DNA from 2 places in the Stenotrophomonas sp. 112478_Sma genome. Region 2 is predicted to be linked to the other one. Evidence: predicted binding sites of a transcription regulator. Region 2 holds the regulator's gene; the other holds the start of a gene.
What was found. Region 2 encodes FliA, which starts transcription of late flagellar genes. Its sites were predicted from a motif close to TAAAGTTTNNCNNNCNNNGGCCGATAA; they were not measured.
Positions count from the first base shown of each region.

Region 1 (7,666 bases), 1.2 Mb from region 2:
CGGCTTACCAGACCAGATCGTCAGGAATCTGGAACTGCGCGTAATAGGCATCATCTTCGGCGTTGCCGGTGGAGATCTCCTCCGTCGAGCCCGGCTGCCCGTGGTCGACCACGATGGCTTCCGGCGCACGCTCGCGCACCTTTTCCGCCGCAGCACGGGGCAGCAACGCGTAACCCTCGCCCTGGGCGACTATGACCAGCACGCCCACCGACAGCGCCTTGCGCAGCTTGGGGTCGATCAGCAGGGTACGGATCGTGCTGCCATCGCTGAAGCGATACTCGTCCTCGCCCTTATGCGGCACGGCATGGGCAGCGATGATCTGCTTTGCCTGCGCCTTCTGCTCGGCCAGCCTGGCCTGTGCGTTGCGCTCGGCGGCCAGGGCACGATCACGCTCGATCTTCTCGGCGCGGGCGCGTTCAGCCTCACGCTGGACCTCGGCCGACGTCGATTCAGCCTTGCCCTGGCGCGCCTTGGCCTGTTCGCGTGCGGCGGCGCTGGCCTGCGACTTCTTGGCCAGGCCGGCCTTGAGCAATTGTTCCTGCAGCGCGTTGGGCTTTGCCATGGTCGGTGCGTACCGCGTGTAATCTTGGATGCCCCCATTCTACCGACGCCCCGCCGCCCCTGCATGGCAGTCCTGAAGTACCTCACCGGTTATCCCGAACCCCTGGTCGCCCAGGTCAGCGAACTGCTGGCGCAGGGCCGGCTCGGCCCGTGGCTGCAGCAGCGCTATCCCGAGCCCCATGAGGTGCGCAGCGACCGCCAGCTCTACGACTACACCCAGGAGCTGAAAGACCGCTACCTGCGCAAGTCGGTACCGCTCAACAAGGTCTGCTACGACAGCACGCTGGAAGTGATCAAGCATGCATTGGGCACGCATACCGCCATTTCCCGCGTGCATGGCAGCCGCCTCAAGGCCAGCCGTGAGATCCGCATCGCCACGGTGTTCCGGCAGGCGCCGGCCGCCTTCCTGCGCATGATCGTGGTGCACGAGCTGGCGCACCTGAAGGAAGCCGACCACAACAAGGCCTTCTACCAGCTCTGCCAGCACATGGAGCCCGATTACCTGCAGCTGGAATTCGACACCCGCCTGTACCTGACCGAGCTGGCCAACCGCAGCCAGCGCTGACCGCGCGCAGGGGCTACACTGCGCGGCCCCCGCCCGACCTGCCCGCCCATGGAACCGATACGCCTCGACAAACGCTTGTCCGCCCTGCTCGGCATCCCGCGCGGCGAAGCGCGGCGCTACATTGAAGGTGGCTGGGTCACGGTCGATGGCGAGGTGGTCGAACAGCCACAGCGCCCGGTCGATGACACGGCGGTGATCGTGGTCGATGAACAGGCCAATGACAGCAAGGCCGAGCGCGTGGGCATGCTGCTGCACAAGCCGGCTGGTGCTGCCGCCGAAACCCTGTGTGCGCTGGTCAGCAGCAACAGCCACAGCGCTCTGGACGCCAGCGGCATCCGGCCACTGCAGCGCCATTTCCACGGGTTGCAGCTGGCTGCGTCCCTGCCCGCGGCAGACAGCGGCCTGGTCGTGGTCAGCCAGGACCCGGCCACGCTGGCCCACCTGCAGCGCAATCTCGGCCGCACCGAACAGGAGTATCTGGTCGAAGTGGCAGAAGGCGGGCCGGAACGGGGCCCCTGGCTGCTGGCCCGGCTGCAGCAGGAGTCGGGCGGGGCCAAGGTGAGCTGGCAGAGCGAGCAGCGGCTGCGCTTCGCCGGCAAGGGGCTGACGGCCAAGGGCCTGAAGACCGCGGTGGCTGCCGCCGGCCTGCAGGTCACCGCCCTGCGCCGCCTGCGCATCGGCCGGGTGGCACTGGGCCCGCTGCCGCCGGGACAGTGGCGCTACGTGGGCAGCGACGAACGGTTCTGACGCCCGCCGCCGCGCGGCACGCCGATCCACTAGCATGGGGCCATGAGCCCGCCTGCGCCTGTGTGGCGACGCCTGTTGCGCGTCGTTGCGATCATCTTCGCCATCCTTCTGCTGCTGGTCCTGTCCGGACTGCTGCTGGCCGACCACCTGACGCCACAGGCGCACGGTGAGCCGTCGCACGTACTGCCGCTGCAACCGGCGCAGACCCGCATCGACCAGCAGGTCGTGCCGCTGCAGGAGGCGCACCCCGGGCAATCCGGCGTGGCCTTCCTCGGCGATGGCATGGATGCATTCGCGGCGCGCGCGATGATCACCGCGCAGGCCGGGCGCAGTCTGGACCTGCAGTACTACATCTGGCACGACGACCTGATCGGTCACCTGATGGCCAGAGCGCTGCATGACGCCGCCGAGCGCGGGGTGCGCGTGCGCATCCTGCTCGACGACATGAATGCCAAGGACAAGGACGCGCTGATGATGGCGCTGGACCGGCATCCGAACATCGAGATCCGGCTCTACAATCCGTTCCGCAACCGCAGCGGCATCCTGCGCATGGTGGAGATGGTGCAGCGCTTCTTCAGCGTGAACCACCGCATGCACAACAAGAGCTGGATCGCCGATGGCCGTGTCGCCATCGTCGGTGGCCGCAACATCGGCGAGGAGTATTTCAGCGCGCGCACGGATGTGAACTTCCAGGACCTGGACCTGCTGGTCGCCGGCCCTGCCGTTGCACAGGCGAACCGGATATTCGACGACTACTGGAACAGCCCGGCGGCGATTCCGGTCTCCGCGCTGGCCTTCCATACCGACGCGCAGCTTCGCCTTCTGGTGCGTGAGTCCGACCATGAAGCGCAGCGCGATGCTGCCCGGCCCTATCTTGCGCGCGTGGCCGAATCACGCCATCGGCAGCGTCCCAGCCCCGAGCCGCTGCACTGGAGCAGCACCGTGCGCATCGTCTCGGATCCGCCGATGAAACACCGCAACGACGACCGCGGCAGCTGGCTCGTTACCGGGCTGATCGGTGAACTGGAGTCCGCGCGCAGCAAGGCCTTGTTGATTTCGCCCTACTTCGTGCCGGGCAACGAGGGCCTGGACGGGCTCTCGGCAATGGCGTCGCGCGGCGTGCACCTGGGCATAGTGACCAACTCCCTTGCCGCCAACGACGTTGCGGCCGTGCACGGCGGCTACATGGGCTACCGCGTGCCCCTGCTGAACGCCGGCGTGCACCTGTATGAGCTGAAGGCACAGGGCCAGGCGGGCGATGCAGGCCTGTTCGGCAGCAGCGGGGCCAGCCTGCACACCAAGGCCTTCCTGGTGGACGACCGCCGTGGCTTTGTCGGTTCCTTCAACCTCGACCCGCGCTCGGCCTATCTCAACACCGAAATGGGGGTGCTGTTCGACGACCCCGTGCTGGGCGCGCAGCTGCGCGACGAGTACCTGCGCCTGGCCGACGCCAGGCACAGCTGGTGGCTGGCAGTGGACAACCGCGATCGGCTGCGCTGGCTGGAGCGTGAGCCTCCGCCGCGCTGGGTGGAGGACGAGCCAGGTGCTACGCGGCGCCAGCGCTGGCTGTCGCGGATCATCAGCTGGCTGCCGGTGGAATCGCAGCTGTAGCGCTCAGTGTGCCCTGGCCTCGCCTTCATGCGGGGCGTCGTCCAGTGTTTCCACGCTGCGACCATGCAGGCGCCGCCAGATCCAGCGAAGCGCATGGGGCGGAGCCGACGGCAGCTGCTCCAGCAGGGCCAGCATGCGGCCCTGGGTGGCGTGGCCATGCCGGCACAGCAGGCTCGCCGCCGCCGCTGCGCTGCCCAGCCGCAGGCTGTCGGACAGAGGGCCCGAGGCGTCGGCCGCCAGGGTCTGGTGTACCGGATCGGGCAGCTCCCAGGCGGCGGCCACCCGCTGTGCCAGCGGCAACGACCACTGCTGCAGCAGCTGCAGGGCCAGGGCCGGCTGCACGTCCTCGCCGCGCGCCTGGGCTTCCTGCAGCAGCTGGCGCATCACCAGCGCCGCACCGAGTCCCTGCACCAGGCCCAGCCACTGCGCAGCGAAGGCATCGCCGGAGTTCACGCTGCGTGCGTGGTCGGCAGCAGCACGCGATGCCAGCAGGGCGTGCTCCCAGGTGATCGTGCTGAACTGCGGGAACCGCTCGCACTGAACCTGCATCACCGGCTGCACCAGCACCGCACTGATGATCTGCCGCACGCCTTCCGTGCCGACCAGGGTCACCGCCCGCTGCAGGCTCTCGACCGGGCGTTCGTGCACCTTGTACGCGGGACTGTTGGCGATACGCAGCAGGTTGCCCGTGAGTACCGGATCCTGGCCGATGATCGCCGCCATCACCCGTGCCGAGGCGGCATCATCGTTGACGGTCTGGATCAGCTGCGGCAGCAGCTGCGGCCGGCGCGGCAGCTGCCGCGTCGCCCAGTCGCGATCCTGCAGCGCGTCCGCGACCGCCTGTGCCAGTCCGGCGCTGGCGGCATCGACAGGGCCGGGCTCGCCCGCCAGTCGCGGGTACAGCGCCAGCGCGTGCAGGCCACGCTGCAGCTGCGCGGCGATCTCTCCCGGGGGCACTGGGTCTCCCTGCAGGCGGGCAGCCGCAGCGGCCACCGCCTGACGCGGCCCCGCCGACAGACGCGACGGCGCCGCGCCGGTCAGCGACGCAAGCCAGCCGCGTACCCTGCGTGCCCAGGCCAGCGTCACCGGCCGTGATCCTGTCGATGTCGTACTGCGCTCGCCATGGCCCGTCTCTGTCTCTTCACACGATCCGGCCACTGGCCATCGACGCAGCATCGGCCGCGCTTTCATCTTCTTTAACCCGCAGTGCCCATCGACGTCGACGGCAGACACTCGGGGAATGGACTAGAATGGCGCCGCGCGACCCGTCCCCCTGCACCGACGACGTCGCTTTTTTTGTTTTGGGACCCTACCGTTCACTGGTCGTTCGCTGCAGTTCGCCGCCGTTCGCACCATCGGAGACGCCATGCTATTCGAAACCCTCGCCACCACCGGCCACGAACAGGTGGTGTTCTGCCACAGCCATGACGCCGGCCTGAAGGCGATCATCGCCATCCACAACACCACCCTGGGCCCGGCCCTGGGCGGCGTGCGCATGCGTCCCTATGCCAGCACCGACGAAGCGCTGGCCGACGTGCTGCGGCTGAGCCGGACGATGACCTACAAGAATGCGCTGGCCGGCCTCAATGTCGGTGGCGGCAAGGCGGTGATCATCGGCGATCCGAAAGCGGACAAGACCGAAGTCCTGTTCCGCGCCTTCGGTCGCTATGTCGATTCGCTGGGTGGCCGCTACATCACCGCCGAAGACGTCGGTACCGACGTCAACGACATGGAGAACATCTACCTGGAAAGCCAGTTCGTGACCGGCGTCCACCAGGTGCATGGCGGCTCCGGAGATCCCGCACCGTTCACTGCCTACGGCGCGCTGCAGGCGTTGATGGCGTCGATGCGTTTCAAGTTCGGCCACGAGGAAGTGGGCAAGACCAGCATCGCGGTGCAGGGCCTGGGCCACATCGGCATGGAACTGGTCAAGCTGCTGCGCGACCGCGGCGCGAAGCTGTATGTCACCGACCTGGACGCGGCCTTGGTCGATCGCGCAGTCAGCGATTTCGGCGCCGAAGCAGTGAAGCCGGACGAGATCCACGAAGTGAATGCCGACGTCTTCGCGCCGTGCGCGCTGGAAGGCTCGATCAATGCCGACACCCTGCCGCGGATCAAGGCCAAGATCATCTGTGGCACCGCCAACAACCAGCTGTCCAGCCTGGAAATCGGCGATGAACTGCACGCGCGCGGCATCCTGTACGCACCCGATTACGCGGTCAATGCCGGTGGCGTGATGAACGTGTCGCTGGAGATCGATGGCTACAACCGCGAGCGCGCGATGCGCCTGATCCGCAGCATCTACCACAACCTGACACGCATCTTTGAACTGTCGCAGCGCGAGAACATCGCGCCGCAACGTGCGGCCGACCGAATCGCCGAGAGCCGCATCCTGTCGATCGGCAAGCTGAAGATGCCGCTGGGCCGCAGCACCCCGCGCCTGGGCAATCTGCGCGGCGGTTGACCGCCCCTGCCGGGCCTCGGCACGGCGCCCCTCCGGGCGCCGGCAACCCCATGATGGATCAGAACCCGGCGCTGTAACGCAGCGCCGCTTGCCGTGCGTCATCACCGCCGACACGCTGATCGATGCCCAGGCTCAGACGGCCACTCCGCCCCCACCACGACTCCAGCGCAAGCCCGAGCAGGGCGCTGCCACGCGGTGAGTCGGCACCTGGCAGCGGTGCCCACGCGTCGACACCGACGAAGCTGGCCTGCCACTCCCCGGCGCCGCCCTGAAGGCGCTGCTGCCATTCGGCGTGCCCGCGCAGCGTCCAGCGTCCCCAGCCGCGCTCGCCGCGCAGCCCCGCCAGCAGTTGACTGCGCTGCGCACGATTGGCTTCACCACGCAGGCCGAAACCAAAGCCGCCGCGCTCGTTGAACGCCGCGGTATCCACCCGCGTGGCACTGGCACCGACATACGGTGTCAACGACGCGCCGACGGTGCCGAAGCGATAGCCGCTTTCGACACTGGCGCTGCTGAATCGACCGCCGTAGCGCGCGGAAACGCCGTAGGCACCTGCACCCAGCAGCAGCTGCCGGTCCAGTTCGCGGGTGAACCGCCCTGTGCCGAACTGTGCCAATGCATAACCGTGCCCAACGCTCCAGCCGGCATACAGCTGCGCCTGCGCCTGGCGGTCCTGCCCGCGGTCACCGTTGAAGGCACTGCCACCGTTGCTGCGTGTTTCACCGAACGCCATACCCAGCAGGCCATGGCTGCCCAGCGGCACGTCCTGACCGGCCATCCAGCCCCGGCTGTCGGTGGCGCTGCCGGCGAAACTGCCCTGCCCTGCCTCACCCAACGTGCTCTGCCAGGCACCGCGCAGCGCAGGCAGAGCCTGCACGCGATCGAAACGGGCGGCCACCGCGCGTCGCGACATGTCGATGCTGTCGAAGGTCGCCGCCTCGGCACGCGTGTGGGCCTTGCCGGACAGGCTCTCCAGCGTGGCCGCCAGGCCCGTGCTGCGCTGCAGGCCGGCCGCTGCGCCACCGAATGGCGAATCCTGCAACGCGTGGTTGCCGTCCAGTTCGACGAACGCGCCTTCCAGCCGCGCCGCAGTTGTCTGCACACCGGCATCGAGCCCACGCGCAGCGGCGGTGACACTGATCCGGGTCAGGTTCAACCATGCGTTGTTGCTGTCATAGCCATAGCTGGTCTGCAGCAGGGCCAGCCCCTGCAGGCCACTGGATGTGGCCGCGGTGCTGAAGGTGCCGGTCAGGCCGGCTGCGGCATGGATCAGATCCTGCCGGGTACCGTCCTGCGGCACGTAGCCATCGACGAATCCGTGGACGTGCACGCCACCGTCCAGACGGGCGCTGCCGGTGACCTGCAGCGCGTTGGCCCCCAGCGCGATCATCAGCTGTGCGCCGGCCTGCTGCACGTAGTTGCCTTCGATGGTCGCCGTGGTGTTGGCAGTGGTCAGGAACACGCTGCTGCCGTTGGTCACGTTGCCGACCACGCGGGGCGTGCCGCCATTGAACTGCAGGCCGCTGGATGATGGATCGGCCTGCGGCAGGATGCTCACGCTGGAACGGATCACGCCGCCGTCGCGCAGCGACAGCACACCGCCTTCGATGCGGGTGGCACCGCTGTAGCTGCTGTTGCCGGTCAACGCCAGCACGCCGGCGCCCTGCTTGACCAGGCCGCCACTGCCGACGATGTCGTTGCTCCAGACCGAACCGGTG
Region 1 is NZ_CM151072.1:3,116,787-3,124,452, forward strand. It holds gene ACZK08_RS14320 (DUF2058 domain-containing protein) at 5-562, opposite strand; gene ACZK08_RS14325 (M48 metallopeptidase family protein) at 626-1,126, shown strand; gene ACZK08_RS14330 (RNA pseudouridine synthase) at 1,175-1,873, shown strand; gene ACZK08_RS14335 (phospholipase D family protein) at 1,916-3,484, shown strand; gene ACZK08_RS14340 (HDOD domain-containing protein) at 3,488-4,570, opposite strand; gene ACZK08_RS14345 (Glu/Leu/Phe/Val dehydrogenase dimerization domain-containing protein) at 4,851-5,948, shown strand; gene ACZK08_RS14350 (autotransporter serine protease) at 6,007-7,666, opposite strand, start outside.
Region 1: a site for FliA is predicted at 4,657-4,683, ahead of ACZK08_RS14340 (HDOD domain-containing protein). Genes of this name have one in related genera too.

Region 2 (7,666 bases):
GCTGCGGCCGGCCCTGCCCGGCTAGCGTCGGGCGTTGCCCCGGCGGTGAACCACGCGCCGCGGAACAGTTCTTGCAGGCAGCCCGGCATCCCCTGCCGCAGTGCCCGTGATGTCCGAGAACGAATCCGCCGGCGAAAAGACCGAACAACCCACCGAAAAACGCCTGCGCGAGGCCCGGGAACAGGGCAACCTGCCGCGTTCCCGCGAACTGGGGACCGCCGCGGTGTTCGGTGGCGGCGTGCTGGCGGTGATGGCCATGGGCGGCTCGATCGGCCGTGGTGCCACGCAATGGATGAAACAGGCGTTGAGTCCCGAGCAGGGGCTGCGGCAGAACCCGAAGGAACTGTTCGGCCACTTTGGCGACCTGCTGCTGCAGTTCATGCTGGTGATCACCCCGCTGGTGCTGGTCTGCCTGCTGGCCAGCTTCGTCGCCCCGCTGGTGATGGGCGGATTGCGCTGGTCGGCCAAAGCGATGATGCCCGACATCAATCGGCTGAACCCGCTGACCGGCCTCAAACGTCTGTACGGGCCGGAAGCCATCGCTGAATTCACCAAGTCACTGCTGCGCGTGGCGTTCGTGGGCGTCGCCGCCGGACTGGTGGTGTGGAGCGGCTTCGACACCCTGCGCGGGTTGATCCACCACCCACTGGAAACCGCCATCACCGATGGCCTGGGCTTCACCCTGCGACTGCTGCTGGCCACCGCCGGGGCAATGCTGGTGCTTGCGGCGATCGACGCGCCGTACCAGCGCTGGAACTGGATGCGCAAGCTGAAGATGACCCGCGAGGAACTGCGGCGGGAAATGAAGGAAAGCGAAGGCAGCCCGGAGGTGAAGGGCCGCATCCGCCAGCTCCAGCAGCAGATGGCCAACCGCCGGATGATGGAAGCGGTGCCCACCGCGGACGTGGTGGTGGTCAACCCGACCCACTACGCCGTGGCCCTGAAGTACGAGGGCGGCGCCATGAACGCGCCCACCGTGGTGGCGCTGGGCGTGGACGAGACCGCCCTGCGCATCCGTGAAGTCGCCGATGGCAACAAGGTCGCCATCGTCTCCGCCCCGCCTTTGGCACGCGCCTTGTATCGGGAAGGCCAACTCGGAAAGGAAATCCCCGTGAGACTGTATTCGGCCGTGGCCCAGGTCCTGTCCTACGTCTACCAGCTGCGCGCCTGGCGCACCGGCCCGATGCCGGGCGCCCCGCACATCGAGGTGGATGAATTCGGCAAGGGAGGCCGGGCATGAGCGCGCAGGCCTCGTCCGGATTCAACACCCGCCGGCTGCTGGAGATGATCCGCCAAGGCCTCGGCGCACCGCTGATCGTGCTGGCGCTGCTGGCGATGGTGGTGGTGCCGCTGGCGGCGCCCGTGCTCGATGCGCTGTTCACCTTCAACATCGCCATCTCGCTGATGGTGCTGTTGGCGGTGGTGTACGTGAAGCGCCCGCTGGATTTCACCATCTTCCCGATCGTGCTGCTGGTCACCACCATGCTGCGGCTGGCACTGAACGTGGCCTCCACCCGCGTCATCCTGCTCAATGGCCAGAATGGCCACGACGCGGCCGGCAAGGTCATCGCGGCGTTCGGTGAATTCGTGATCGGCGGCAACTATGCGGTCGGCATCGTGGTGTTCGCCATCCTGACCATCATCAACTTCGTGGTCATCACCAAGGGCGCCGGCCGTGTCTCGGAAGTGACCGCGCGCTTCATCCTCGACGCCATGCCCGGCAAGCAGATGGCCATCGATGCCGATCTCAACGCCGGCCTGCTGACGCGCGAAGAAGCCAAGCTGCGCCGCGAGGAGGTCCGCGAGGAAGCCGACTTCTATGGCGCGATGGACGGCGCCAGCAAGTTCATCCGGGGTGATGCGATTGCCGGCATCCTGATCCTGTTCATCAACATGCTCGGTGGCCTCGCCGTGGGCGTGCTGCAGCATGGCATGCCGTTCGGCGATGCCGCTGCGACCTACACCCTGCTGTCCATCGGTGACGGTCTGGTGGCGCAGCTGCCGGCCCTGCTGGTTTCCAGCGCAGTGGCGATGCTGGTCACCCGTGCCTCGCGCTCGCAGGACATGGCACAGGCGATGACCGGCCAGGTGTTCGGCCAGTACCGTGCCCTGGCCATCACGGCCGGCATCATCGGCCTGGTCGGCCTGGTGCCCGGCATGCCCAACGTCGCTTTCCTGACGCTTGCCTCCATTCTCGGCTTCATCGCCTGGAAGCTGTACCGGAAGGGACAGGCCCCGGCCCCGAGCGACGCTGCCGGCAGCGACCCCGGCGCGGTCAGTGCGCTGGGCCGACCGGCGGCGCCGGCCCCCACCGCAGAACTGAGCTGGGACGAACTGCGCCCGGTCGACCCGCTGGGGCTGGAGGTCGGTTACCGGCTGATTCCGCTGGTGGACAGCAATCAGGGCGGCGAACTCATGGCACGCATCAAGGGCGTGCGGCGCAAGCTGACCCAGGACGTGGGATTCCTGATTCCATCCGTGCACATCCGCGACAACCTGGAACTGCCGGCCAACGGCTACCGCGTGCTGGTGCATGGCGTGCCGGTGGCAACCGCCGAGATCCATCCCGACCGCGAACTGGCGCTGGACCCCGGCAGTGCGCTCGGCCCGCTGGACGGCATCGCCGGCAAGGATCCCGCCTTCGGCCTGGACGCTACCTGGATCCAGCCGCACCAGCGCGCCCAGGCCGAAACCATGGGCTACACCGTGGTCGACCCGGCCACCGTGGTCGCCACCCATCTTTCCCACCTGATCCGCGAGCATGCGCCGGAGCTGCTGGGCCACGAAGAGGTGCAGCACCTGCTGGCCAACCTCGCCAAGAGCGCACCCAAGCTCGTCGAAGATCTGACGCCCAAGGCGCTGCCGTTGTCGGCCGTGGTGCGGGTGCTGCAGAACCTGCTGGTGGAACGCATTCCGATCCGCCAGCTGCGCAAGATCGCCGAAGCACTGGTGGAGCACGCGCCGTCCAGCCAGGACCCGGCCACGCTCACCGCCGCAGTGCGCACCGCGCTCGGCCGCTTCATCGTGCAGGAGATCGCCGGAATGTCGGCGGAGCTGCCGGTGTTCACCCTCAACCCGCAATTGGAACGCGTCTTGCAGGAGTCCACGCAGGGCAACGGCGCCGCGCTGGAACCCGGGCTTGCCGAGCGACTGCATCAGAGTCTGGCCGAATGTGTCAGCAAGCAGGAAGCCCGCAACGAGCCCGCGGTCGTGCTGGTTCCCGGCCCGGTACGTGCCGCGTTGGCACGCCTGGTCCGTCACAGCGTTCCGTCGCTGTCGGTACTGGCGTACAGCGAAGTGCCGGAGGACAAGCGCCTGAAGCTGGTCGGAACGATCAGCTGACGCCGCCCACCGATGCGTCAGAAAACAGACACCACCTTCGAACCACCGCAACAGACAGATGCCAAGGGGAACTCGTTCCGTGCAGACCACCGACCACCCGCGTTCTCCCACCCCCACCCCGCCGTCCCCGTCCCGTGACCACAGCATGAAAATCAAACGATTCGTCGCCGCCGACATGCGCTCGGCCATGAACCTGGTGCGCAAGGAACATGGTCCCGATGCTGTGATCCTGTCCAACCGCCGGATCGAGGAAGGCGTCGAGATCGTCGCCGCAGCCAACTATGACGAGAGCGCGGTGCAACGCGCGCTGGAAGCCTCGCGGCGCGACGTGGCTCCGCCGCCGCCGAAACCGCGCACCGCCGCGGATGCAGTGATCGCCGCGGTCACCCGTCGCCGCTCCGCGACACCAGCCCAGCAGCCGGTGACGGCCACCACATCGGCCGTGGCCGCCCTCGCCCGCGCGGCCGTCGGTGCCACCGGCCGCACCCTGGACAGTGCGGACGAGATCGTGCCCACCCGCGGCAGTTCCGGCTTCGCTGCCACCCTGGCGCGTGCCACCGTCAACGATCCGGCACTGCCGGAGCAGATCTTCGCGCCGTTCGCGAGCGCCGTCGTGGCTCCCGCACCGGCGCCCGCCAACCGCGCCCGTTTCCTGATCGACCCGCCGCAGGACGAGCATCACGAATCCCCCGCGCCGGCAGTGCTGCCGCCGCCGCTGCCGATCACCGCTGCGGCCACTGCGCAGGCCGAGTCCGTGCACCCCGAGCCGCCGTACGCGCAGGACGTTGCCGAGACCACGCCAGCCCCTGCCGCTGCCGCTGAAGCGGAGACCGCGCCGGCCCCGGCGCCGCTCCTTGCCCCGGCGCCGGTACTGACGGTGGTTGCACAGGACGATGCCGAGATCCGCCAGCTGCGCCACGAAGTGGCCGGCATGCGCCAGGTCATCGAGCGCGAGATGAACCGCTTCACCGACGAGCGCCTGCGCGGCTGCCCGGTGCGGGCGACCGCCCTGGACCTGATGGACGAGTACGGATTCGATGCCGGGCTGGCCCGCGATGTGGCCATGCAGATACCGCTGGAAACCGAAGCCCACCGGGGCCGCGGGCTGATGCTGGGCCTGATCTCGCGCAGGCTGCCGATCGCGCCGGTCGATCCGCTGGAAGAAGGCGGCGTGATCGCTCTGGTCGGTCCAACCGGGGCCGGCAAGACCACCACCATCGCCAAGCTCGCCTCGCGCTTCGCCGAGAAGCACGCGCCGCGCGATGTGGCCCTGGTCACCACCGACACGCTGCGCATCGGTGCCCGCGAGCAGCTGTACGGCTATGGCCGCCAGCTCGGCATCGCGGTGCATGAAGCCAACAGCGGTACCGACCTGGACCAGCTGCTGGAGCGCCTGAAGGACTACAAGCTGGTGCTGATCGATACCGCCGGCCTGGGCCCGCGCGACCGCGCCCTGGCCGCCCAGCTGCAGTGGCTGCGTGCCGCCCGCCAGGTCCGCACCCTGCTGGTGTTGCCGGCCAATACCAGCTTCGGCGACATGGACGAGGTGGTGCGCCGCTTCGGCGCGGCCAACCTGCAGGGCCTGGTGCTGAGCAAGCTGGATGAGACCGGCCGCTTCGGCAACGCCCTGTCGGTCGCGGTGGACCACGCGCTGCCGATCACCTGGGTGACCGATGGCCAGGACGTTCCGGACGACCTGCACCGGGCCAGCGCGGCCAATCTCGTACTTCGCCTTGAAGATTTGCGCCGAGCGGCCGATATGCCCTGCAACCCGGAGTTGAACCATGCCGTCGCGTGAGTACGCCAAGCTGACCAAGACCTTCCCGCTGTCGGCCACCCGCAGCGAGCCGCTCGGCCCTGTGCGCACCATCGCCGTGACCGGTGGCAAGGGCGGCGTCGGCAAGACCAACGTCTCGGCCAACCTGGCCGTGGCGCTGGCCGGCATGGGCAAGCGCACGCTGCTGCTCGACGCCGACCTGGGCCTGGCCAACATCGACGTGATCCTGGGCCTGAATCCCACCCACACCCTGGCGGATCTGGTCGCCGGCCGCTGCTCGCTGGAAGACGTGATCGTCGAAGGTCCGAACGGCGTGCTGGTGGTGCCGGCCGCGTCCGGTCGGCGGCACATGGCCGAGCTGGCCCCGGCCGAGCACATCGGCCTGGTGAACGTGTTCTCCGAACTGGAACGCGAGCTGGACATCATGGTGGTGGACACCGCCGCCGGCATCACCGACGGCGTACTGACCTTCTGCCAGGCCGCACAGGACACCGTTGTCGTGGTCTGCGACGAGCCGGCCTCGATCACCGACGCCTACGCACTGATCAAGGTGCTGTCGCGCGAGCGCGGCGTGGACCGCATCCAGGTGGTGGCCAACATGGTGCGCGACCCCAACGAGGGCCGCGTACTGTATGAAAAGCTGACCCGGGTCTGCGAGAAGTTCCTTGCCGATGTCTCGCTGAACTACCTGGGCTGCGTGCCGCAGGATGACTGGCTGCGCCTGTCGGTGCAGCGCCAGCAGCCGGTGGTGAAGGCCTATCCATCCAGCCCGGCGGCGCTGGCGATCACCGAGATCGCCCGTCGCACCGCCCGCTGGCAGGCCCCCACCGAGCCACGCGGTGGCGTTGAATTCTTCCTCGAGCGCATCCTCAAGCAACGCGGGGTGGCAGCATGAAAGGCGCGGCCCAGTACAGGGAAGTCCAGCGCTCGGCGGCGACCGAGGTCATCGCCCAGCACTCGGACCTGGTGCGGCGCATCGCCCATCACCTGGCCGCACGCCTGCCGGCCAGCGTCGAAGTGGACGACCTGATCCAGGCCGGCATGATGGGCCTGATCGAAGCCTCGCGCAGCTACGACGCCGACCAGGGTGCCTCGTTCGAGACCTATGCCTCGATCCGCATCCGCGGCTCGATGATCGACGAGATCCGCCGCGGCGACTGGGTACCGCGCTCGGTGCATCGGCGCGCCCGCGATGCGGCCGCCACCATCCGCCGCCTGGAGCAGACCACGGGCCGTGCAGCCAGTGCCACCGAGGTGGCGGCGGCCATGGACATGCCACTGCCCGAATACCTGCGGCTGATGGAGGACGCCTCGCGCGGCCAGGTGCTGAGCCTGGAATCGCGCATCGAAGACCAGGGCGAACTGGACACCGTCGCCCAGGGCGGACCGACACCGCAGCAGGTCCTGGAACGTGGCGAGTTCGGCCGCGAACTGGGCAAGGCCATCGGCCATCTGCCCGAGCGCGAACAGCTGGTGCTCTCGCTGTACTACGAGCAGGAGCTGAACCTGAAGGAGATCGGCGCGGTGCTCGGCGTGAGCGAATCGCGCGTCTGCCAGATCCACGGCCAGGCCGTGCTGCGCCTGCGCGGCCGGCTGAAGATCTTCGAGGCCGCGGATGCCGGGCTTGAAGAATGAACATGCCTGCGGCGGCCACGGCCACCGCGGGCGACTGAACAACAAAGGAACTCCGCTTTGAACAAGAACATGCGCATCCTGATCGTCGACGACTTCTCGACCATGCGCCGCATCGTCAAGAATCTGCTGGGCGATCTGGGCTTCACCAACACCGCCGAAGCCGAGGACGGGCATGCCGCACTGTCGATGCTGCAGAGCCAGCCGTTCGACTTCGTGGTCACCGACTGGAACATGCCGGTGATGACCGGCATCGAGCTGCTCAAGGCGATCCGCGCCGATGCCAAGCTCAAGACCCTGCCGGTCCTGATGGTCACCGCCGAGGCCAAGCGCGAGCAGATCATCGAAGCGGCGCAGAGCGGCGTGAACGGCTACATCATCAAGCCGTTCACCGCGCAGACGCTGGAAGAGAAACTGGGCAAGATCTTCGAACGCCTGGCGGCCAGCGCCTGATGGACGCCACGGTCGACAAGAACGCCCTCGCCCTGCGCCTGCAGGAAGCCCTCGACGCGCTCGAATCCGGCGACGAGAGCGCCTGGCGCCAGCGCATCGACGCCCTGGTGGCCGCACGCACGCAGCCGATGATGAGCGGCCTGTCACGGCTGGCCCGCGAACTGGGCCAGGCCCTGGGCGAACTGCCGACCGTCCCCAGCGAGGCGGGCGAGCTGGACGACGCCTGCGCGCGCCTGGACCATGTGGTGGCGATGACCGAACAGGCCACGCACCGCACCCTGGACCTGGCCGAAGAGTGCCGCAGCCTCACCGAACAGCTGCGCGCCGAAGGCCTGCAGCCGGGGCAGGATGCGCAGCTGGAACGCATCCGCCACAACCTGACCGAGATTGCCCTGACCCAGAGCTATCAGGACCTGACCGGACAGATCATCCGTCGCGTGGTCGGCATCGTCCGCCGCGTGC
Region 2 is NZ_CM151072.1:1,957,124-1,964,789, reverse strand. It holds gene ACZK08_RS09150 (CocE/NonD family hydrolase) at 1-25, shown strand, start outside; gene flhB (flagellar biosynthesis protein FlhB) at 110-1,240, shown strand; gene flhA (flagellar biosynthesis protein FlhA) at 1,237-3,342, shown strand; gene flhF (flagellar biosynthesis GTPase FlhF) at 3,488-5,140, shown strand; gene ACZK08_RS09130 (MinD/ParA family ATP-binding protein) at 5,127-6,014, shown strand; gene ACZK08_RS09125 (RNA polymerase sigma factor FliA) at 6,011-6,754, shown strand; gene cheY (chemotaxis response regulator CheY) at 6,812-7,204, shown strand; gene ACZK08_RS09115 (protein phosphatase CheZ) at 7,204-7,666, shown strand, end outside.